2 regions of the Frankia sp. CgKIO3 genome follow, and region 2 is predicted to be linked to the other one. Evidence: riboswitches for the same ligand, from Rfam matches in the RefSeq annotation. Region 2 holds a riboswitch; the other holds the start of a gene.
What was found. A riboswitch is a leader RNA that binds a small molecule or an ion and turns the genes downstream of it on or off. The one in region 2 is predicted to bind cyclic di-AMP.
Positions count from the first base shown of each region.

Region 1: it holds a riboswitch for cyclic di-AMP, as region 2 does, so the genes downstream of both, AC08OJ_RS03120 (transglycosylase family protein) here and AC08OJ_RS01380 (transglycosylase family protein) in region 2, are expected to answer to the same signal.

Region 1 is NZ_CDWTMO010000013.1:17,219-28,854, forward strand. It holds gene purD (phosphoribosylamine--glycine ligase) at 1-461, opposite strand, end outside; gene AC08OJ_RS03100 (hypothetical protein) at 800-1,567, opposite strand; gene AC08OJ_RS03105 (adenylosuccinate synthase) at 1,764-3,047, opposite strand; gene AC08OJ_RS03110 (DUF3151 domain-containing protein) at 3,139-3,573, opposite strand; gene AC08OJ_RS03115 (transglycosylase family protein) at 3,660-4,379, opposite strand; cyclic di-AMP (ydaO/yuaA leader) riboswitch at 4,382-4,578, opposite strand; gene AC08OJ_RS03120 (transglycosylase family protein) at 5,056-5,733, opposite strand; cyclic di-AMP (ydaO/yuaA leader) riboswitch at 5,740-5,975, opposite strand; gene fbaA (class II fructose-bisphosphate aldolase) at 6,893-7,930, opposite strand; gene AC08OJ_RS03130 (DedA family protein) at 8,040-8,750, shown strand; gene AC08OJ_RS03135 (CAP domain-containing protein) at 9,060-9,728, shown strand; gene AC08OJ_RS03140 (NAD-dependent epimerase/dehydratase family protein) at 10,045-11,334, shown strand; gene AC08OJ_RS03145 (GNAT family N-acetyltransferase) at 11,327-11,636, shown strand, end outside.
Region 2 is NZ_CDWTMO010000004.1:42,474-54,109, reverse strand. It holds gene AC08OJ_RS01395 (alkaline phosphatase PhoX) at 1-466, shown strand, start outside; gene AC08OJ_RS01390 (helix-turn-helix domain-containing protein) at 1,232-1,819, shown strand; gene AC08OJ_RS01385 (peptide deformylase) at 2,380-2,805, shown strand; cyclic di-AMP (ydaO/yuaA leader) riboswitch at 3,408-3,551, shown strand; gene AC08OJ_RS01380 (transglycosylase family protein) at 3,554-3,934, shown strand; gene rlmB (23S rRNA (guanosine(2251)-2'-O)-methyltransferase RlmB) at 4,143-5,234, opposite strand; gene AC08OJ_RS01370 (PP2C family protein-serine/threonine phosphatase) at 5,899-7,011, shown strand; gene AC08OJ_RS01365 (hypothetical protein) at 7,011-7,511, shown strand; gene AC08OJ_RS01360 (FHA domain-containing protein) at 7,587-8,729, shown strand; gene AC08OJ_RS01355 (cysteine--tRNA ligase) at 8,843-10,423, opposite strand; gene AC08OJ_RS01350 (PPOX class F420-dependent oxidoreductase) at 10,471-10,863, opposite strand; gene ispF (2-C-methyl-D-erythritol 2,4-cyclodiphosphate synthase) at 10,968-11,528, opposite strand; gene ispD (2-C-methyl-D-erythritol 4-phosphate cytidylyltransferase) at 11,525-11,636, opposite strand, start outside.

The sequences.
Region 1 (11,636 bases), on a different contig from region 2:
GTGACGCCCTTGCCGGCGGCGAGCCCGTCGTACTTCACCACGTACGGCGGGCCGAAGACGTCCAGGTCGGCCAGGGCGGGCTCGATCTCGGTGTGGTCGCGAGAGGCCGCCGTGGGCACCCCGGCGGCGCGCATGACCTCCTTGGCGAACGCCTTGCTGCCCTCCAGCCGGGCCGCGGCCGCGCTCGGGCCGAAGACCGCGAGGCCGCGGGCGCGTAGCTCGTCGGCGGCCCCGGCTACCAACGGCATCTCCGGACCGATGACGGTGAGGTCCGCGCCGACCGCCTCGGCAAGGTCGGCGACGGCGTCCGGGTCGGCGACGGCGAGCGGGCGGGGCTCGGCGAGCTCGGCGGTCCCGGCGTTTCCGGGCGCGCAGATCAGCGAGCCGACCCGGGGATCGCGGGCGAGCGCCCGGCACAGCGCGTGTTCACGGCCGCCGGAGCCGACAACAAGAACCTTCATCAGTTCACCTCGCGACGCAAGCAGCGGCCCGGTGCGCGGCGGCGGATTCCCGGTAATGCCGGCGGACCGGGCCGCGTCGCCGCCACGGCCGTGCGCGGGGGACGTGGGGGTCGGTGGAGGCCGTCACCGGTTGTCCCCGGCGCGCGGCGCCGGGACGGAGATCCGGACCGGGCGCGGGTGCCGTCGCGAACCGGCGAACCCCGCCTGGGGCATCGCGTCGTCGCAGTTCGGTCGGGTCACAGTTCCACAGTAGCGGGTATGCTGATCATCGTGCGCGTCGTGCCCGGTCGGTGCCGGTGACTCCCGGCCGGTCACCCGGGACGATCCGCGCTGAGCGGCTACAGCCCGACGCCCGACCGCCAGAGCAGGTGGGCCATGCCGTGCACCAGGTGCAGCGCGCAGCGGCGTGCGTCCACCTCGGCCATGCCCGCGACGATGGCGGCGGCGTCGACCGGCCAGACCCGGACCTCCCGGCCGAGCACGGTCAGCGGGGCGGGATCGTCGCGGCCCTCGAAGGCGCGTCCACCCGGTTCGACGAACAGGTGCAGCGACCGCCCTGCGGCCGGGAAGTTCTCGCAGCGCCAGTACAGCAGCGGCCACGCCTGCAGCCGTTCCCGCCGTCTTGGCCAACGCCGGCGGCGACCGGGGTCGACGGCCGCCTCGCCCGGGTCCGCCCGATCTGCCCGGGCTGCCGGGTCCGTGGCCGCCCGTGTCGCCCCGCCCTCGCTCAGGTCCAGCGCGGGCAGCGGCCGGCCGGCGCGGTACCGCGCCGGCGCGCGGTGCGGCGCGGTGCGGGCCGCCCGCACCGTGACCGGTGGTACCAGGTGTTCGGCCGCGCAGAAGTCCAGGAAGTCACGGATCTGGGCGTCGACGTGACTGGCGACGGCCGCGGCGCGTTCGAGCCGCTGCGCCTCGGCCCGCTTCGAGCTCCGGATGGCGTGGCTGCCCCGCAGCAGCACGTCGGTCAGTGTCTGTGGCAGAGCCTCGCCGGTGGGGGAGAACCCGACCGGCCAGGCGTCGGAGTCGGTCGGGTGCAGGTAACCGCGTCTCACGGCCGGTGGCCAACGGGCCGGTTGCGGGGCTTCGGCCGGTTCCGGCAGCGACAGCGGTGTCCGCCCGGGGATGGAAGGGTCGTCATCCGACGGCCGGGACCTGACAACGGCCACCGCCACCACCCCCGGACGTCATTGCTTTGCGTGACCGCCCAAGCGTCGATGGTAATGCTTCCGGCTGCAACCGGAACCGACCGGATCTTGGCCCGCGCCGGGCGGGATCAGACCAGGTCTTTTCGGACCAGTTTGTTCAGACCAGGTCATTGATGACGAGCGTCTGGTCCCGCCCGGGACCGACGCCGACCGCCGACACCGGGGCGCCGGAGAACTCCTCCAACGCCCTGATGTAGTCCTTCGCGGTGCCGGGCAGGTCGGCGAACGACCGGACGCCGGAGATGTCCTCGTGCCAGCCGGGCAGGTCAGTGTAGATCGGCTTGGCGTGGTGGAACTCGGTCTGGGTCATGGGCATCTCGTCGACCCGTTCGCCGCCGATGTCGTAGCCGACGCAGATGGGCACCCGGTCGAAGCCCGACAGGACGTCCAGCTTGGTGAGGAAAAGGTCGGTCAGACCGTTGACCCGCACCGCGTAGCGGGCGATTACGGCGTCAAACCAGCCGGTGCGCCGTGCCCGGCCGGTCGTCACGCCGAACTCCCCGCCAATGCGGCGCAGCTCCTCTCCGACCTTGTCGTCCAGTTCGGTGGGGAAGGGGCCGGCGCCGACCCGGGTCGTGTAGGCCTTGATGATGCCGATCACCCGACTGATCCTCGTCGGGCCGATGCCGGCGCCGGTGGCCGCGTAGCCGGCGGTCGGGTTCGATGACGTGACGAACGGGTAGGTGCCGTGATCGACGTCGAGGAGAGTGCCCTGGGAGCCTTCGAGCAGCACGACCTTGCCCGCGCGCAGCGCCCGGTCGAGAATCAGGCCGGTGTCGGCGATGTGGGGTTGGAGGCGTTTCGCGTAGTCGGCGTACTCCTCGACCACCTCGTCTAGCTCGATCCGGCGCCGGTTGTAGACCTTGGCCAGGACCTGGTTCTTCTCCCGTAGCACCAGTTCGAGCTTCTTGTGGAAGATGCCCGGGTCGAGGAGATCCTGCACTCTGATGCCCGTACGGGCAACCTTGTCGCCGTAGGTGGGACCGATGCCGCGACCGGTGGTACCGATCCGCGCCTTGCCCAGGTAGCGCTCGATGACCCGGTCCAGCGCCCGGTGATGGGGCATGATCAGGTGGGCGTTCGCGCTGATCAGGAGCCGGGAGACGTCGATGCCGCGGGCGGTGAGCCCGTCCATCTCGGCCAGCAGCACGCCCGGGTCGATGACGACCCCGTTGCCGATCACGGGAACGCAGTCGGCTCGCAGCATGCCACTGGGAATCAGGTGGAGCGCGTAGCTCTCCGCCCCGATGACCACGGTGTGGCCGGCGTTGTTGCCACCCTGGTATCGGACGACGTAATCGACGGCGCCGCCCAAGAGGTCGGTCGCCTTTCCTTTTCCCTCGTCGCCCCACTGGGCACCGATGAGGACAAGAGCAGGCACCGGGCGAGGTTACTAGGGATGGCGGGGCCGTGGGGCCGGCTGCGGCGTCCTCGCTGGCCTCCACCACCGACGCGGCCTGATGAACTCACTGTCAGGTGAAGCCGATCTCACTGGCGGTGACGGGATTGCTGCCGGTCAGGAACGTCCGGCAGCGGGTGGCCTCCTCGGCCTCCCCGATGGCCGCGGCCGCCCGGACGAGAGCGGCGAGTGAACGCAGGAACCCGCGGTTGGGTTCGTGTGACCAGGGGATCGGCCCGTTGCCCTTCCAGCCCGAGCGGCGCAGGGCGTCGAGGCCGCGGTGATAGCCCGTGCGGGCGTAGGCATAGGCCTCGATGGGTCGTCCGCCGGTGAGCGCGAGCTCGGCGAGCGCGGCCCAGGGCGCGCTGAACGCGGGCAGCCGGGCGGCGACGGCATCCGGCGGATCACCGGCGGCCAGCGCCTCGGTCGCGGCCGCGTCGGAGGGCAGGAGCGTCGGCGGCGGACCGGAGAGCAGGTTGGGCTTTCCCGAGGCGGACGGCGTCGTCATGAGTGCATCCTGCCCGACGACTGGCCGCACACGTCATGGAGGTCACCCCGGACGCGCCCGCCCTGCGCGCACGGTGACCGGGTCGGTCAGGCCCTGACGCTGACGTTCCACAGATTCTGGCCGACGACCCCGGGTTGACCGTCGTTCACCCGGGTGAGGTACGAGTACAGCGCGGCGATGCCCTGCGACTGCGGTCCGAACTTGCCGTCGACGGTGAGTACGAAGCCCTTCTGGCGCATTCTGTCCTGCCAGACGAAGGCCTCCGGGCGGACGTCGTCGCTGAGGGACGCGTCGAGGACCGTGCCCCTGAACGAGCCGTCCCCCATCTCCCGGCGAGCCCGGTCCAGCGTCATGGGGGGTTCCACCGGGGTGATGGCCTGCTGGATGACGTCGCCAGAGCCGCCCGGGACACTGGCCGGGCCGTTGTTGGTCAGGCCCATCTTGACCGAGCAGGACGGCCATGGCTGCCAGCCCCGCTGGTTGTAGAGCTTCGCGGCCGCCTCGTCCTGCGTGGCGGGCGACGCCTGGTACGGCCGGCCGGAGTACCCGAGCCCGTGCCAGGTCCGGTCGTCGAACTGGTAGGCACCGGAGAAGCCGTTGCCGGTGCTGATCGCGTAGTTGCCGCCGGACTCGCACTGGCGGAGCTTGGCGAAGTCATCGGCGGTGGCCGCGCCCGCCGGAGCCGCGGTGACCGCGAGGCCGCTGCCGACGATGGCCGTGACCGCGCCGGTGGTGCGCAGGATGCGACCGGCGGGCGATGGGGCCTGCGGTGCTCGATGTCTGCCGCCACGACGCCCAGAGGGCATGTTCGTCCAATCCCGTCGCCTGCGGGGTGAGCTGTCGGGTGCGGGCTGGGATGGCCCGGCCGGAGGATCCGACCCCGGGTGGCGAGTAGGAACCGCTCTCCACCATGGACCGGGATGCACCGGCTTTACCCCAAGGACGCTGCTTGCGGCGCCCGAAATGTGGGTCCCCCACTCCTGCCCGCTGCGGTTGATGTTCGTTCCGGCCGCTCGCACGGGGGCAGGACTCGGCGTCCGTCCGGGCGGCCTCGCCGACGAGGCGAGTGAGCGGCACTCTAGCGAGAACCGCTCATGGAGCGCAAACCGGGGTGGTCCGGAGTAACCAGTGAGGATCGCGCGAATCGTGCCACTTCTGTACAGGTTCCGCAGGTGGCTCGCTGGTCCTGCTGTTCCTCGCCGGCCTTGCCGAAGATCGGCTCTGCCGGAGGCCGGTCAGGGTGTGGTCCGGGTGATGTTGGTGGTGGGTTGCACGGGCCAGCCCGTACGGGCCGTCAACCGGAGATCGTCCGGAGGCCGGTCGGGCCGGCCCGTCGTCGAGGTGAGATCCCCTGACCGGTGTCGCCGGGGTGGGATGTCCGGTTGCCGCGGCGGTCGTCCCCCGTCGCGGGAGCGGAGTGAAGAGATCAGCTGACGGAGCTGACGGAGTGAATGGATCAGCTGATAGAGCTGATAGAGAGGATCAGCTGAAGGTGGCCCGCCAGGTCGCCGGGCCGACGATGCCGTCGACGGCGAGTCCCTTGGCGGCCTGCAGGGCGCGGGCGACTGCGGCGGAGCGTGGTCCGTAACGGCCGTCGATCGTGATCGGATACCCCAGATGGTTGACGCGGGCCTGCCAGGCCCGCACGTCGTCACGTACCTGCCTGGCCAGTGCGGTCGTCAGGTTACGGGTGAATACGGGGGTGCTCACGGAGATGGGGCTGACCGTCAGCTCACTGCGTTTCGCCGTGCGCGACGCCTGGCCCGAGGAGCTCGACGAGCCGCCCGCGAGCTGGTCGGCGCCCATCCCGCGGCCACAGGTCGGCCACTGGCCGAAGCCGGACCGCCGGGCGAGCTTGAGTGCGGCCTCGTCCTGGACAGCCGGGGGAGCCTGGTGCGGCAGACCGCTGTAGCCGAGGCCGTGCCAGGTGCTGGCGGAGAACTGGTAGGCGCCGTAGTACGCGTTGCCGGTGTTGATCGTGTAGTCACCGCCGGACTCGCACTGCCGCAGGCCCGTCCAGGTGGTGGCCGCACCGGCCGGCTGGCTGAGCGCGAAGGTGCCGCCCACCGCTGCCGCGAGTACGGGTGCGACCACGAGGGCCCGGGCCCGGCTGCGGGTACCGGCGCGGCATTGTCGGCCACTGATACGTGCGTCGGACATGTCTTGTGGTCCTTCCCCACGCCTGCGAGGTAAGCTGTCGGATTCGGACTGGGAACTGCCCGGCCGTGCCAGGGATTCCCTGGAGACGGAAGCCGCACCGGAAACACCTTTCCGTGTGGTCGTCGCACATGGCTTCACCCCGAGAGCATCGAATCCTTTCGATACTCGGAGATGGGTCCCCCGTTCCTGCCGCCCGGTTCGAGAAATCGTCGGCCGGGGGCAGGATTCGGCGTGCCGCCCGACGAATGCCCGGCGTTGTTGCCGGGCACGGCGAAAACCATAACCACGCCGCCCGGCGAGTCGCCAAGCATTGAATAGGGTGCGTGAAAAAGAGCACACTCGGCGCGCCTGCTTGAGCAGGAATCGACGGCCTGGTATCGCGCGTGCGCGCCCGCTCATCAAACTGGCGGTACGACGTGCGGAGGCATTTGTGCTTGGCCGATCACCCTGTTTGCCGATGGGCGACGATGAGCGGAGAGTCCCGTATCAGGCCAGATGTGTGATATGTCAACAAAGGTGTGACGGCCCTGCTACGAGATCGACGCGAGTGATCGGCCTGATACTACGCTTCGTCCGTTGAAGCCTGTTTTTGTGAGAAAAACAACGGAAATCGGGCGGTAACTTGCAGCGTTGTGATTTTTGCACACGGCGGATTCGATCGAACACCGATTGTGAAAATTGCCTGTCGGGCCGCCACGCTGGACGAAGGGGTTCCGTGGGGCGGGGCGGTAGGTGAACGGTTACCGAAGGCCCGGTGCGTGTCCGCTAATGTGGCCGCAACCTGCTGGTCGCCAGCGGAGGCGGCGTTACGCGAGGAGCGGGGTCCCTCGCCCGGTAAACAGTGGTCCCCCAGCCGTCGGAGCGACCGGGGAACCGTGGGGCCGGCATAGTACGGGAAATCGGCAGGTCGTGCATCGGACCGGGGCGGGTCGGATGTCCGCCGCGTGCCGGTCGTTCCGTCCGCCGGAAACGATGGAGAGTGTCGGGTCGAGGGGTCCGGAGAATGCCCTCGGACGAGCGGCGGCGGTTGCCCGGTTGCCCGTTTTCGCGGCCGGCGGCTATCTGTCCTCCTGCCCGCCTCCTGTCCGCCGGCCGGCGGTCCGGCCGGACGGTATCCGACGAACCGATCCCGCCAGCCGGCGTGCGCTCCTGGCCCGGACTATGCCCGTCCGAGGCTGGTGCCGGCGGAACGGAGGTCCTCACACGCCTGGGCGACGCGGGCCGCCATGCTGCTCTCCGCGAGCTTTCCGTAGGTACGCGGGTCGTATGCCTTCTTCACGCCGACCTCACCGTCCACCTTGAGAACGCCGTCATAGTTTTTGAACACGTGGTCCACGATGGGGCGGGTGAATGCGTACTGGGTGTCCGTGTCCACGTTCATCTTGACCACCCCGTAGTCGAGCGTCTCGCGGATTTCGGTGAGAGCCGACCCGCTACCGCCGTGAAAGACGAGGTTGAACGGCTTCGCGCTGGCTGGCAGCCCGAGCTTCCTGGCGACGTACTCCTGTCCTTCGTGCAGAATCGTCGGGCGTAGCTTGACGTTTCCGGGCTTGTACACACCGTGCACGTTGCCGAAGGTGGCGGCGAGCAGGTAGCGCCCCTTCGCGCCGGTGCCGAGCACCTCGGCCGTCCGCCACATGTCCTCCGGCGTCGTGTAGAGCTTCTCGTCGATCGCGCCGACGACGCCGTCCTCCTCGCCGCCGACGACCCCGATCTCGACCTCGAGAACGATCTTCGCGGCGGCGGCATCCGCGAGTAGTTCCTCGGCGATCTTGAGGTTCTCCTCAAGGGGGACCGCCGAGCCGTCCCACATGTGCGACTGGAAGAGCGGCTCGCGCCCCTGGGCCACCCGATCCTTCGAGATCGCGATCAGGGGACGGATGTAGGTGTCAAGCTTGTCGGCCGGGCAGTGGTCGGTGTGCAGGGCGATGTTGACCGGATACGCCTCCGCGACATGGTGGGCGAACTCGGCTAGTGCCTCCGCGCCGAGGACCATGTTCTTCACCGTCGAGCCGGACAGGTACTCGGCACCGCCGGTGGACACCTGCACGATGCCGTCACTGCCGGCTTCGGTGAAGCCCCGCAGCGCGGCGTTCAGGGACTGCGACGAGGTCACGTTGATCGCGGGGTAGGCGAAGGACTGGGCCTTCGCCCGGTCGAGCATCTCGGCATATACGTCTGGCGTGGCGATGGGCATCGGTGGGGCTCCTTACGAACCTGTAGGGGCGCCGATCAGCCCTGCACCCGCGGTGCAGGACAGCCGGATCGGGCCGAAGCCCGCCGTGGACTCCTGATGGGCGAAGGGTATGACGCCTTGCCCCGTCCCGGGGTCGGATGCGGCTGACGTCGCCGACGCGGTGCCGGTCCGCGCGCCGGGCGCGGGGCGGGTGCCGACCAAGGGTCGGCACACTGGTCGAGTGGATGTCGGCAGCCTGTCCGGGATGACGCTGTACGTCGTCCTCTTCGCGGTCATCTTCGTCGAGAGCGGGATCCTGATCGGGTTCTGGCTTCCGGGTGACACCATTCTCTTCGCGGCCGGGCTGATGGCGGCGGACGCGGCGTCGAACGTGTCCGTCGCGGTCCTCTCGATCGGGGTCGCAGCGGCGGCCACCGTCGGGGCGGTGGCGGGCTACTACACCGGGCATCGCCTCGGCCGGCCGTACCTGGAGCGCAGGTACGCCACGGTGCTGGCCCGTACGGAGGAATTCTACCGACGGTTCGGGCCGATCACCCTGGTCGCGGCCCGCTTCGTGCCGTGGGCGAGGACGTTCGCGCCGGTACTCGCCGGGGCCGTGGCGATGTCATGGTCCCGCTTTCTGATCGCGGTCATGCTCGGAGCGCTCGTCTGGGGGACCGGATTGATCCTTCTGGGCTATACGGCGGCCGCCATTCCTGGGCTGCGGGACGCGGCGGTGTGGATCGCGCTCGTCGTGATCGCCATCTCCGTCATCGCCGGGATCGCCGGTGAGCTGCTGCGTCGGCGATCGGGCCGGCTCCCCGACCAGGGGCCGCGGTAGTCCGTGTCGGGCGAGGAGCGCCGAGGGTCGGGCGAGGAGCGTAGGGATGTTGTCCGTTAGTGCCCCGCGGCGCCGGATCCCGTCGGGAGATCCGTGGACCGGTAGTCTCCACGACGTTACGACCAGATCACATTGGACGATCAATTCCCTTTCCTATGGCAATTTCTGGCTATGGCCGGCTAACCTTGATCGATCCAGGTACGCGGTCGGGGGGTCCGACCACCGAAGGATTCGATGCTTCGACACCACAGGCGGCACCATGCGGAACGGCGTCGCGCCGGCCCCGTCCTCTGCACCGCGGCAGGGGCCTTGACCGCGGTTCTGGCGATCGTGCTGCTCGCGGGTGGTCATTCGGGACCGCGTGACGGTGACCACGTGGCCGGCCGCGTCGGCGCGCAGCCGGGTCGGGGCGTGGTCGGGGTGACGGCCGGGGTCCCTCCCACGTCGATCGCGGATCGGATCGCGGATCGGGGTGCGCCGACCGGGCCCGGGGCCGAGCCGCAGCCCGCCGCTCGCCCGGCCGGTCCGGATCAGCTGCCCGCTGCGCGGGCGTCGGCTCTGGCCCTGGCCGCGCCGGTGACGGCTCCGTCCGCGTCGGCCCCGGCGCCGGCTGTTATCTCGCCGCGCCCGCCGTACCTGCCGGCCTCCTGGACGAGCCTGGTCGGTCAGGCCGTGACCTCGACCAACCTCGAGCGCCGGGCGGCCGGTTGCCCTCCGTTGATCGTCGACTTACGGTTGGCCGCCGCGGCCCAGGCACACAGCGTCGACATGGCCACGGCCGGCTATTTCGGCCACGACAGCCCGGACAGTCGCTCGCCCTTCGACCGGATCGCCGCCGGCTTCTCCTTCTCCATCGCCGCCGAGAACATCGCCGCCGGTCAGCGCACCGTGGCCGAGGTGATGCGCGGATGGATGAACAGCCCGGACCACCGATCGAACATCCTCACCTGTTCGTTGACCCGGATCGGCGTGGGCTAAGCGACGGGCGGCAGGTACGGCACCTACTGGACCCAGGACTTCGGGACGCCGTGGGGCCCGGCCCACTTGCCGGGCGCGACCGGCCCGTGGCATCCCGCGAGGTGCACCCGACCTCGATCCTCCGCGACTCGCGGGGATGTCCCGGTCCTGATCAGTAGTCGATCCCGTAGGGTCGGGTCATCGTCGCCGACGGCAGCGAGCACGGCAACGAGCACGACAGCGAGCGTGGTAAAGCCCGCGGACCCAGCCGGTAGACGGGCTGGCGGGCCGCGCGGCAGCGCCGTCGGCGAGGGTGATCCTGGCAGGAGGAGTGACCTTGGTTCGGGCGGTGGTCACCGGCGCGGCCGGCTTCCTCGGCGGAGCGCTGGCCCACGCGCTGCGGCGGCGCGGTGACGACGTTGTCGCCATCGACATCCGGCGCGCGCCGGGTGTCATGCAGGCCGACGTCAGCCGTCCCGGTGAGTGGGAGAAAGCCCTTTACGGCACGGAGCTGGTGATCCATGCCGCCGCCATCGGGACCGGTGGCGTCGCGGAACTGACCCCGGTGCGTCCCGGCCGAGCCGGAGCGCCGGTACGGGTGCCCGACGCCGAGATCCGGCGGGTGACCCTCGGCGCCACGGCGGCGTTGCTCGACGCCGCGGGTCGGGCCGGGGTCGACCGCTTCATCCATCTTTCCTGTGTGGACGTGCTTGCCCGGACGAGTGGCCCGGTCCCCGGCGGGACCGGGGACCGGGGGCCCGCGCGAGCCGTCGGCCGACCACTGGACGAGACCACGCCGATCGGGCTGACTGGCGACGTCCGCGCCGACGCCATGGCCGCCGCGGAACAGGCGGTCGGGTCGGCCGCTGCGCACGGACTCGGCGCGACCGTCCTGCGGATCGGGGACGCCTACGGTCCCCGGGCTGGTCGCTGGACCCTCTGGCCGGTGCTGCTGATGCGGGCCGGGCGGTTCGTCCTCGTCGACGGCGGCCGGGGTGTGCTCAGCCCCGTGCATGTCGACGACGTGGTCACGGCGGTGACCACCGTCGCCGGTGCGGACCGGTCGGCGGTCGCCGGTGAGGTGCTGCACGTGACCGGGGGGGAGTCGGTGTCCGCCGCCGACTTCTTCACCTTTTACTGTCAGATGCTCGCGATCGCGGCGCCCCGCTCCGTACCGGCCAGGATCTTCGAAGCGGTCGACGCGATTGATCGTGTCCGTTCGTTCGCGGAGGGTTACCGGAGGCGAGGCGCGGACGGTTCCGCGGCTGAGACGCCACCCCTCCCCACCCACCCGGTCCCGGCGGTCTCGACGACCTCGGTACGGCCAGCGGGCTCAGCCGTTCCGGCCGTTCCGATGAACTCGGCGATCCCGTCGCGGCGGGCACCGGGCCTGGTCCGCGGTGTCGGTGCCCGTCTGGTGGCCGGAGTCGATCCCCGCGCCCGGGTGGACCTCGGTCCGCTCACCGTGCGCACCCTGACCCGCGACGCGGGCCTCTCCATCGAGAAGATCCGGGCCCGGACGGGATGGTCGCCGGTCGTGCGGCTGCCCGAGGGCATGAACCGCACCGAGTCCTGGCTCCGGGAACGGGGTCTGCTCGGGGTCCGGGAGCCATCCCGTCGTGGGTGAGGGCCCTACACTCACCACCTCCCGACTACTCGCACTCCCGCTCACCATTTGGAACGCGGGATACGTCGCCGAGGAGCTCGCGCCTTCGCTGGCGTTCACGGTCATCACCCCGCGATCAGGCGCGCGTGGCGCTCCCGGTGACGGATCCGGCCCCTTCGGCGGAATCGTCGGGACCGATCCTGCCGCGGGGGCGCCCGATCCCGACGATCCGGCGGGGGCGCTGCGGCGCGAACTGCGCCGTCGGGCGAGCGCCGGCCACACGGTCCTGACCTGGGTGCTGCGTCGCCATCCGGGTCGCCATC
Region 2 (11,636 bases):
GCCCGACCCCGACGGCAGCCCCACACCCACCCGCGACCAGGTCTCGGGCGCCAAGCTGTTCAACGGCGGCGAGGGCGCCTGGTACTCGGCCGGCAAGTGCTACTTCACCACCAAGGGCGACAACCGGGTGTGGGCCTACGACGCGGCGGCCAGCACCCTGGCGATCGTCTACGACGACAACGTCTCCGGCGCCCCGCTGACCGGTGTCGACAACATCACCGTCGCCGCCGTCGGTGACCTCTACGTCGCCGAGGACGGCGGCAACATGGAGATCTGCATCATCACCCCCGGCGACATCGTTGCCCCCTTCCTGCGCATCACTGGCCAGAGCTCCTCGGAGATCACCGGACCGGCGTTCAACCCGGCTGGTAACCGGCTGTACTTCTCCTCCCAGCGCGGCACCTCGGGCTCCAGCAGCGGCGGCATCACCTACGAGGTGACTGGTCCGTTCCGCACCTCGCTGTGATCGAAATCCTGTAACGGAGGAGCGGCGCGGGCATGCGCCCGACTGCGCGGAAGGCCTCCCCCTCGGGTCGGAACCGGCCGCCACCGTGACCGCCCAGCGGTCGAATCCCCGGGGTGTGGTTGCGACGGTCGACTCAAGCGCGGCCGGGCCCGTCGGTTCGGCGGGCTCCCCGGACTCGGGCAAAGGCCGAGGGTGGCCCTGCTTGGGCAGGGCAGGGCCACCTGTCCACGGACCCCTCCCGGAGGTCTCGGGCGTCACGCCCGGCTGCGGCTCGCCGTCACGCTGGCCCCGCCCGGCGGAGGTCGCGGCTCGACGCAGGGCGGGACCGGCCTGCCGCCAAGACTGACGCGGGCGACCGGGATCCGGAAACGTCAGTCAGGCATGCCTTTCTCGTATGGGCCGCGCGGATGTCGTCGTCTGCGCCACAGGCAACCGGGCGCTGGAGGGGAAGACTTCACCTATCTACGGCCCGGCTCCTAGGTGGCGTCCGTGACACCACCCCGGCCAGCGGCGACAGCACGCCACCAGCAGCCGTCGCTGTCCGCAAGGAGTCAGAAACGACATCCGCCATACACCGCGAAGACCCGGGAAGACCCGGGAAACCGCCGAGCCCGTGCTGTCGGATATCCGATAGTCGAGCATTCAGCCGAACATCTGTGCCCGTTTGGCATGGCGTCGTTATCCTGATGTGTCGACTGACGGAGGACTGATCGCCCGATTTCACTCCGGCCTTCACCGACCGTACCGACATGGAAGGCCGTTTCGATGTCGTACGAATCTGGACCTTACCGGGTATCGCCCAAGCTGCTGGCCCGGGAGGACTTCCGGACGGCGTGTGCGACGCGAGACTTCCGCGCGGTGTTCCGGCTGATGAAGAAATATGACGGTGCCAGTCAGAATCGCATCGCCTCGCCGGTGGAAGGGCTCAGCCAGAGCAGGGTCAGCCGAATCATGCAGGGCGAGGACCGCATCGCCCGGCTCTCCCTGATCGAACGCATCGCCGACGCGCTGCGTATCCCGGGTAGTTATTTCCACCTGGCCGCACGGCCGTGGGAGGCGGCACGGGACGTGCGCGAGCCGCCCGGGCCGCCGACGGTTCCGGCCGGACCCGGCCCGACGCCGGTGGCCCACGTCGCGACCCCCTCCGTCGACCCGGCCCCGGCCCCCCGGGCCCGTCGTCGCCGAGAGCCCGGGCCGGGTCCCCCCCGGACCGGGGGGCCTGGTCGTCGAGGAGGACCGGGCCGAACTCCGCTACGACTACGACGACAGCATGTACGTCGCCCACCAGCGAAGACGTCTTCTCAACGCCGGCAGCGAACCGGTCACCCGGTATCTGATGCGGATATCGGTTGACCGGTTCCCGGGAGATCCGGAACGCTCCGCGCGGTTGTACCGATCCGATCCACTGCGCTGGGAGGACCTCCAGCTCAGCGCACACTGCGGCGGCGAGCAGATGGCCTGGCAGGTCAAGACCGACTGGGACGCGCTCAAGGAGGTCTGGCTGCTCTTCGAGAACAGTCGAGGGCGATTTCCGCTCTATCCCGGCGAATCGGCATGGATCAACTACAGCTACCAGGTGAGCAGGGAGAAGTGGGGGCCGTGGTTCCAGCGTGCCGTGCGGGTACCGACGAGTTTCCTCTCGGTGCAGCTGGACTTTCCGGCCGAGCTGGATCCCGTGGTCTGGGGCATGGAAACGTCGATGACCGCCGATGCCTTCCCGTTCCGGACCGCAATCGCCCGCACCGACTCCGGCGACCGGCGGATCTTCACCTGGTCGACCACCGAGCCGCCGCTGCACGCCCGCTACCGACTGGAATGGAACTTCCGGGCCACCGTGCCGGAACGTGATCCGGCCGCGGAGACCGGAACACGTCCCAGCGATCAGATGGCGGCCGTTGGCATCGTGCAGGAGGGTGAGGCGATCCTGCGGCAGTCGGCCCGCCCGTTCGCCCTGCCCGACGAGGCCGAGGACGCGCGTCGGGTCGTCGGCCGAGCTGTCCTCCGCCCTCGAACGGGTATCCGCCCTGCACACCTTCGGCAAGGGCATGGGCATCGCCGCGCCGCAGGTCGGCATCAACCGCGCCGCAGCGATCGTGCGTACCCCGGGCGGCGACACGCTCACGCTGCTCAACCCCAGCGTCATCGAAACCTCCCGGGAGACCGACGAGCAGTACGAGGGCTGCCTGAGCTTCTTTGACGTCCGTGGCCTCGTCCCCCGGCCGCTGGAGCTGCACGTCGAACACACCGATATCGACGGCAACCGGCACATCACCGTCTATCGGCAGGGGCTGGCGCGGCTTGTCGCCCACGAGATCGACCACCTGCACGGTCAGCTCTAAACGGATCGGATGCGGGCCGGAACCACACCGATCCCGGTGGAGCAGTACCGGGGTACCGGCTCGGCCTGGTCCTACAACCGCTGACCGACCCGAACGCACCCGCCTCGCGGGCGGCATGACGGCTGGCGGCTGGCGGCTGGCGGCGACGCAGCGCCGGGACCGGGTGTCCGGCACCGACTGGTAGATCCGACATATGACATGATTCCCTCGTGCCGTATAGTCCGGAAAGCGGGCGATAGGTGCGGGCCCGCCGGAACGCCGGCACAGATTTTTCCAGATCCTGGTTAGAGATTGCCGGCAGCGGGTAGCGGAGGCTTGATCACTACGCGGCGGAACAGTTTCTCCACGCACCGCGTATTGTTTACCGTCAACGTGACGACCCAGCTACGGACTAGGGATTTCCAGCCCGCTGGACAACCTCTAGAATCGGGCGCGCACGCGGGCGCGAAACACCATTAAAAAGATCGGGATAAGTAAACAGGATGCACTGTGTGCATCCTCACATACTCTTGTTTTTCCTGGGTCGCTCTCAGCTATGTTCATTGCCGTGCCGTCACCTGATGGCATGCGTCGGGCGGCACGCCGCATCCTGCCCCCGCTCGACGAGAATCAAACCTTCGGCAGGAGCGGGGGAACCAATTCCGGGCGCCACGAAAAGGCGTTCTCGGGGTGAAGCCGCGATGCGCGGCCGGGCATTCCCAGCCCGAACCCGACAGCTCACCTCGCAGGCGTGGGGAAGGGCAACTCAATGTCCAACGCTCGTTCGCTCGCTCGTGGCCTCAACCGCATCAGGCTCGGTTCCCGGGCCTTGATCGCCGCCACCACTCTCGCGGCCTCGATCGGCGGTGGCCTCGCGCTGTCCCAGCCGGTCAGCGCGTCGACGAATGCCGACCGCTTGCTCTCCAAGGTGATTCCGTGTGAGTCCGGGGGAAACCCGCGCGTGGTCAACTCCATCGGCGCCGGCGGGCTGTTCCAGTTCCTGCCCAGCACTTGGCGCGGGGTCGGCGGCAAGGGTCTGCCGCAGCACGCCAGCGTCGCCGAGCAGTGGCACCGCGCCCGCATCCTGTACGCCCAGCAGGGGACGAGCCCCTGGTACGCATCGAAGCCGTGCTGGGGTCACAAGATCTGAGCTGCCCGACTTCCCGCGCCAGCTTTCACTGTCCGCGCCCGGCCGGTACTGATCGGCGCGCGGCCAGCAGCCCCGTGTCCCCTCCGGGACACGGGGCTGCGCGCTACGTTTCCCGGTCACGGTTTCCCGGTCACGGCGACGCCGGCCAGGTCAACTTCCGCAGCCCCGCCCGGCGGCGGAGACCCGGCGGACCCACCGATCGGCCGGCTCAGCCGATCCGACGGCGGCGGGCGATCTCGGCCAGCGTGATCCCAGCGGCCACCCCCGCGTTGAGGGACTCCACCGCACCCGCCATGGGGATCCGGACCCTCACGTCGCAGCGCTGCTCGACCAGCCTGGACAACCCGCGTCCCTCGGAGCCGATCACCAGGACGAGTGGGTCGGTCGCCATCGTGAGCTCGTCGATGCTCACCTCGCCGCCCACAGCCAGACCGACGACGAACTGGCCGCCCGCCGCGTAGGAGACGAGCGTGCGGGCCAGGTTGGTGGCGCGCGCCACCGGCAGCCGGGCGGCGGCCCCCGCCGAGGTCTTCCAGGCCGCGGCGGTCATGCCGGCGGCCCTACGCTCCGGAACGACGACGCCATGGGCACCGAAGGCGGCGGCCGAGCGCACCACAGCCCCGAGGTTGCGGGGATCGGTGACCCCGTCCAGCGCCAGCAGCAGACCGGGGGGGGACGAGCGCGCGCGGGCGAGGAGATCATCCGGATGGGCATACCAGAACGGCGGTACCACGAGGGCGAGACCCTGATGCGGAGCGGTGCCACACATCCGGTCGAGATCCGTGCGGCCGACGTCGGCCACGGCGATCCCGGCCCGCCCGGCGAGTCGGCGGGCGTCGGCGAGCCGCTCGTCGAAGTCCAGCCCGCCGGCGATGAAAAGGGCCGACGACGGCACCCCGGCCCGCAGCGCCTCGACCACCGCGTTGCGCCCGACCACCAGCTCGTCGCCCTCGGTCCGCCGTGGGCGCCCGGTCCCCGCGGAACCCCCCGCGGCGCTCGGCCCGGTGGTGGCCGCAGCGGCGACGGCGCGGCCACCATCCCCGCGCCGGCCGGCGGCCGCTCGACCCCGCTCGGCTCCGGCCGATGCGGAACGGGCCGCAGCAGCCGCCGCCGCACGACGCTGGGCGGGATGGCCGGGGCGCAGCTGCGCGGGCGGCGTGGCCCCACGGCCCTCCAGCGCCTTGCGGCCGTGACCGCCGCTGCCCGTGGAGGCCCCCTTGCGGTGGGAACCGGACTTGGCGGCCCGACCGCCCTGACCGCCGCGGGCGATCCCATCGCCCCGGCGAGCGGCGCCGGCCATCAGGACCACCGACCAGTACACGCCCGGGGAATGACCATGTGACCACGGTATACGGCGGACGACACCGGCGTGTCGGGGCACGCTCAGCGAGAGCTCGGCAGGAGCTCGGCGGAGGACCTCTGCCATGGGCATACCTCGACATGGCCGTTTCCGGGGACCCGGCGCCCTATCCTGAGGGCCGGCAGGCCCACGGCCCGACCTGACGTGGTCCGGCCGCCCCTCACCGGCGTCAGGAGGGTCAGGTGCGCATCACCACGCCGACCGGCGGGCCCGGGGTTCCCCGGAGTGCGGGGGCCCTGCCACCATCCACCCCCGGCCTTTACGCTCTTTTAGGGTCGCCCGCCGGCGATGGCGGGCGCGTCGGATCAGGTCGCCGGCACGGCGATCTACACCCTCGACGTGCCGCGGGAGAAGCTGGGAGAATACGTCTCCATGGATGCGTGATGACCAGCTCGACGAGTGTGACCACCTCGGTCGATCATCGGGCGCGCGCCGTCGGTGTCCCGAGACGGCCACGGCGAGCATCGACGATCCGGCCGTTAGCGACCCGACCGTCAAGGACCCGACCGTCAGGGGCAGGAGGCACCCAGCACATGGCTCTGCGCACACCGCCCGCATGCGTTCCCCCGGCTGTTTCCGGCCGCGGCCGATTTCTCCCGGCGGCATGACGGTGGACCTCAACCCGCGTGACGACGCCCCCACAGTCGCCTACCAGATCACCGGGGGGCCGTTCGAACTCAACGACGACCTGGGTCGCTGCCCGGTGTGTGCGGCGCCGGTGTATGCCGACGACCGGTACTGCGAGGTCTGTGGTCACGGGCTGGAGGGCCCGGACCCCGGCCACGGCGACGCCGACCACAGCGAGGTCGACCTCGGCCAGCTCGCCGGCGTGTGCGACCGCGGCGTCCGGCACACCACCAACGAGGACGCCATGGGCCTGGCCGTCGTGTACGGCACGCTGATCGCGGTGGTGTGTGACGGCGTGTCGACCACTCCGGGCTCCGGGCAGGCCTCGGCCGCCGCGGCGACCACCGCCATGGCCGTCCTCGCGGATGCGGTGCGTGCCCACGGCCCGGGGCGCCCCGTCCACCACGACACCCGCCCGTCGCGCGGCGTCAGCCGGGCCGAGGAGATGCTCGACATCCTCGAACCATCGTATGCCGACTACAAGAAGCCACGAACATCGCCCCGCACGGTCGTCGGCGGGTTCTCCCCGGAGGACGCCGAGGCCGCGCTGCACGCCGCCGTCGACGCGGCCCAGGCGACCATCGCCCAACTCAGCGCGGCCGAGGGGCGGATGGCGCCGTCGTGCACGTTCGCCGCGGCCATCGTCACCCCGCCGACCCCGGACGGCCCGGGCATGGTCACGGTCGGCTGGGTCGGCGACAGCCGGGTCTACCTGCTCGGTCCGCGCTGGTGCGAGCGGCTGACCGCCGACGACACCTGGGCGGCTGAGGCCGCGCGCGCGGGGCTCATCCCAGCCAACGAGGCCGAGACACACCGGCGGGCGCACACCCTCACCTGCTGGCTGGGCGGCGACGTCGAGGACGTCGCGCCGCACACCGAGATGTTCCCAATCGAGGCGCCGGCCACGGTACTGGTCTGCAGCGACGGGCTGTGGAACTACGCGTCCCGGCCCGACGTGATGGCCGCGCTGGTCAATCAGCTCCCACCCCACTGCGAGGCCATCGACGTCGCCCGCCACCTCGTCGACTTCGCCATCGACTCCGGGGGACACGACAACATCACGGTGGTGGCCGCCCGGGTGGAGGACTGATGAGCGTCTTCACCGCGGAGGTCGCACCCGTGGTACGTGATCTGACGGGCGAGGCCACGCCCGCGGACGAACGCTGCTTCGGCTACCCTACCGGCGCGTGGGGAATCGAGACGTCGGCGGCGCGGGTCAGCCTCGTCGTCGACGGCCGGGTGGCGTCAAAGGCGCTGGTCCGAGCGGTTTGGACGGACGATGAGACCCAGTGGAGCCGGATCAGCGACCCAGTCACCCACTACACCGACCAGGTGGAACTCCCGGCCGCGGTGCTACGGGGCCTGGAGGCGCGTCGGGCCGGCGACGAGGCGACTGCGACACTGTTGCTCGGACGCGACGCTCAGCTGGCGCTCGCCTCCGGCAACGAAGACACCTACCGCCTCCTACAGAAGGTGGTTCGCGTCGACAATGCCACAACAGGTACGGTTCGGTTGAAGAAGAACGTCAAGAAGATCGATGAGATGGTCCTTGACACACGGTCGACGAGGACCCTCCGGGTGAACCGGTGATCAGGTGAGGGCACGATGCCCTACGGGGCACCTGTCTCACGACCCGACTACTGCGATCGGTGCGGAATTGGGATCATGAGTGGTCAGGAGAGGTACGAATACCGTCCGGAGGACGGCGGGCGAGCTCCCTACGGAGCAGATGCCCCCGGCCGCTCGGCTGACGGGAACCGTCGGCGTGGGCCAGCCGAACAGACCGGCCCGGATGCGGACGGTCCAGATGGCTACGACCCGTTGGGCATCCGCCGTTCGCCAGCCGACCTGCCCGGGGTGACGGACCCGCCGCGCGTCGGCGACCCGCGCGGTGGCGACTCGTACGGCGGGTATGGCCGTGACGGCTACCCCGACCAGTCCCGGGGGGGCCGCGGTTATCAGGAGGACCCCTACGGCCCGCCCGGTGGCTATGATCGTGACCCCTACCCACGCGGGCGTGACGAGCAGCCGGCCCCCGACGACCGGATCGACCACGGGCGCGATCCCTACGGTCGAGACTGGGGCACGCCGGAGAACCGTGGCGGCTACCCCGTCGGCCGCGACAGCCGGACGCCGGGTGGATATCCGGATCCGCGGGGCGACCTTGACCGCGAGTCGGACACGCACCGCCGGAGCCGACGCGACGCCGAGTACGGCTACGGTGCGGACCCGCTGGGCATGGACGCCTCCGCTCCACCCCCGCCATCCATCGACCGGGTCACCCAGAGCCGGGGCGGCAACCCGCGGCACAGCGGCACCCGCGGCGGCCACGTCGACCCCCGTGACGCGGTCCTCGACGACCCACGGGCCGGCGCCGGGCGTGGCGCCGGCTGGGATCGGGACCGCGCGCCGACGGGCAGCACCGTCTGGGAAGCCATCGTCGAGGCGGAGCGCGAGTACTACGACAGCGGCGACGACCACCGGGTCCCGTTCCCGACCTTCTACCCTCGTCGGGTCTTCGCCCTGGCCGGCTCTCAGATGCTCGTGGGGCGGCGCAGCGAGTCCCGTGGCATCCATCCGGACATCGACCTGTCCGGAGCGCCGGAGGACCCGGGAATCTCCCGCAGCCACGCCCTGTTCGAGCTGCTGCCCGACGGCGGTTACGCGGTCCGCGACCCGGGATCCACCAACGGCACCCGGCTGAACGACGAACCGGACCCCATCGAGCCCGGCCAGCCCGTTCCGCTACGTGACGGGGACCGGGTCTACCTGGGCGCCTGGACGCGCATCACATTACGCGCCCGCTGATCTACCGGGTCGCCTGCCGCCGTCCGGGGCGGCAGGCGGCCTGCCGATCAGATCAGTCAACTGATCGTCACGGCGTCAACGCTGATCAACCTGGTGAGACCTGGTCGGTCGGCTCAGGCCAGATGCCAGCGCTGGCCCTCTGGAGTGTCCTCCACGATCAGGCCGGCGGCTGCCAGTCTCGAGCGGATGGCGTCGGCTTCCGCATAGTCCCGCCGGGCCCGGGCCGCGGACCGCAGATCCAGCACGACCTGCATCGCGCCGTCCAGCGCCGGCCTGAACTCGGCACCTGCGGTAGGCCACTGCTCATGCGGGTCGAGACCGAAGATGTTCAGCATCCGCCGGGTCACGTCCACCCACCCGGCCAACTCCCGGCTGTGAGCCTTCGACAGCACCTGGTTTCCCTGACTCACCGCGCCGAACAGGGCCGCCAGCGCACGTCCGACGGCGAGATCGTCGTCCATAGCGGTGGTGAAATCGGACCAGGCCCGCCGCGGGGTGAGCCTCGGCTCACCACCCGGCCCGGGAACCGGCACCGGCCGGGCTCCGGCCACCGTCGGCCGCGTCCCGGCCTTCCCCGCCGTCCCTGCGGTCGACGACGAGACGACCTCGTCGGCTGCCAGTGCCGCCGCCTCCCCGGGCCCGCCGAGGATGTCCAACGCGTTGCGGACGAAGGTCTCCACCCGGTCGTGGGCCGCGGTGGATTCCGCCAGCGCCTCGGCGCTGTAGTCGAGCGTGGACCGGTAGTGCGCGGAAAGCAAATGATAACGCAGAACCTGCGGACGGACCTCGTCGAGGGCGTCGGCCACCAGGACGGAATTTCCCAACGACTTCGACATCTTCGTCCCGCCGGTCGTCAGCAGGCCGACGTGCATCCAGTAGCGCGCCATCTCGCCACCACCGGGCTCGCCACCACCGGGGCCAGGCGAATCGGCCGAAGCCGCGTTCGACACCGGGCGGGCCGTGGCGGCGCAGACCGTCTGGGCACGTTCGTTCTCGTGGTGCGGGAAAATCAGGTCGAGTCCGCCGCCGTGGATGTCGAAGACCGGGCCGAGGTATTTTCCGGCCATCGCAGAGCATTCCAGATGCCAGCCCGGCCGGCCGTCACCCCAGGGGGACGACCAAAACGGTTCGCCGGGCCTGGCTGCCTTCCACAACGCGAAGTCGCGGGGGTCAGCCTTGCCGGGCTCGGCCTCCACGGACGGTTGCATCGCGTCGGGTCGCTGGTGGGACAGCGCTCCGTAGTCGACGAACGCACCCACCCGGAACCAGACCGAACCGCCGCTGGCGTACGCGTATCCCCTCTCCACGAGGGCCGACACCAGCGCGATCATCTCGGGGATGTGACCGGTGGCACGCGGCTGGATCGTCGGGGGCAGGATCCCGAGAGTGCGGTAGGCGTCGTCGAACGCACGGGTCTGCCGGGTGGCGAGCTCCCAGACCGAGGTGCCGTCCCGATCCGCGTTGATGATAATTTTGTCGTCGATGTCGGTGACGTTCTGCACAAAGGTCACCGAGTGGCCGGACTGCACCAGCCACCGGCGCAGCAGATCGAAGGGCAGCGCCGTGCGGATGTGGCCCACATGCGGGGCCGCCTGCACGGTGGGCCCGCACACGTAGACGCCCACGTGACCGGGGCGTAGCGGCTCGAATGGCCGCACACGCCGCCTGCGCGTGTCGTGGAGGTGGAGACCCATCTGTCAAGGGTACGGCCCCGCTCGACCGACGGGACCCAAGGGGAGGGTCAGCCGACCGTCAGTACCCGGTCGGCCACGACCCGGACGACCACCCTGGCCTCATCCGGATCATCCCACCGGTACACGTCTCCGGTGTACTTCACCGACAGCCGGTCGATCAGTTCCCGGCCGCCATCCTCGATCAGGGTAGCGGTCCCGCGGACCTCGATGTAACCGTAGGGATCGCCCTGGTCGAGGAACATCAGTCCGACCCGCGGATCCCTTGCGATGTCGCGTTCCTTCGCGCGCCCCCGCACCGTGGACAGCAGCAGTTCGTCCTCGTCGCGGTCCACCCACAGCACCGTCATCCGCGGCGAGCCGTCGGGCTGGATCGTCGCCAGAACGACGTAGGTCCGGGCGTCGGCAAGGGCCCTCACCAACTCTGGAAGGCGGTCAGCCATCAGACTCCTCGGGGAGGGGCCAGGGTCAGCTCACCCTCTCATCTCCGCGCCGGCACGCGGTCAGTCGATGACAAAACGGCATATCACCGGTGACAGGCTCGCCGTCAGGCGCGGACGACGAGCGCGGTCGCGATGGCGGCCAAGCCTTCGCCCCGCCCAGTGAGGCCGAGTCCGTCGCTGGTGGTGGCCGACAGGCTCACCGAGGCGCCCAAGGCCACGGACATCGCCTTCTGCGCCTCCTCGCGACGCCCGGCCATCCTGGGCCGGCTCCCGATGACCTGGACCGAGACGTTGCCGATCGCCCAACCGGCGGCACCGAGAAGCCGCGCCGTCTCGGCCAGCAGGACCGCGCCCGACGCACCCGCGTACTCCGGTCGGTCCGTGCCGAAAACTCGACCCAGATCACCGAGGCACGAGGCGGTGAGAAGTGCGTCACAAGCCGCGTGTGCGGCGACGTCCCCGTCGGAGTGCCCGGCGAGCCCGGTCTCCCCCGGCCATTCCAGGCAAGCCACCCAGCACGGCCTGCCGGCGGCGAACGGATGCACATCGACCCCAACGCCGACCCGGGGCAGGATCACCGTGTTCACCAAACTGGACGCGGGAGCCTGCCGGCTGGTAGGCGCGGCGTCCACGACGGGTTCGTCCCGCCGCGGGCCGCCGGTCATCCGCCACTCCAGGCGTCCGTGGACCGGGCGCCCGCGAACTGGGGCTCCGCGGGCCGGGCGTCGTCCGCGGAGTCGCAGCGGGCGAGTAGCGCCTCGGCGAGCACGAGA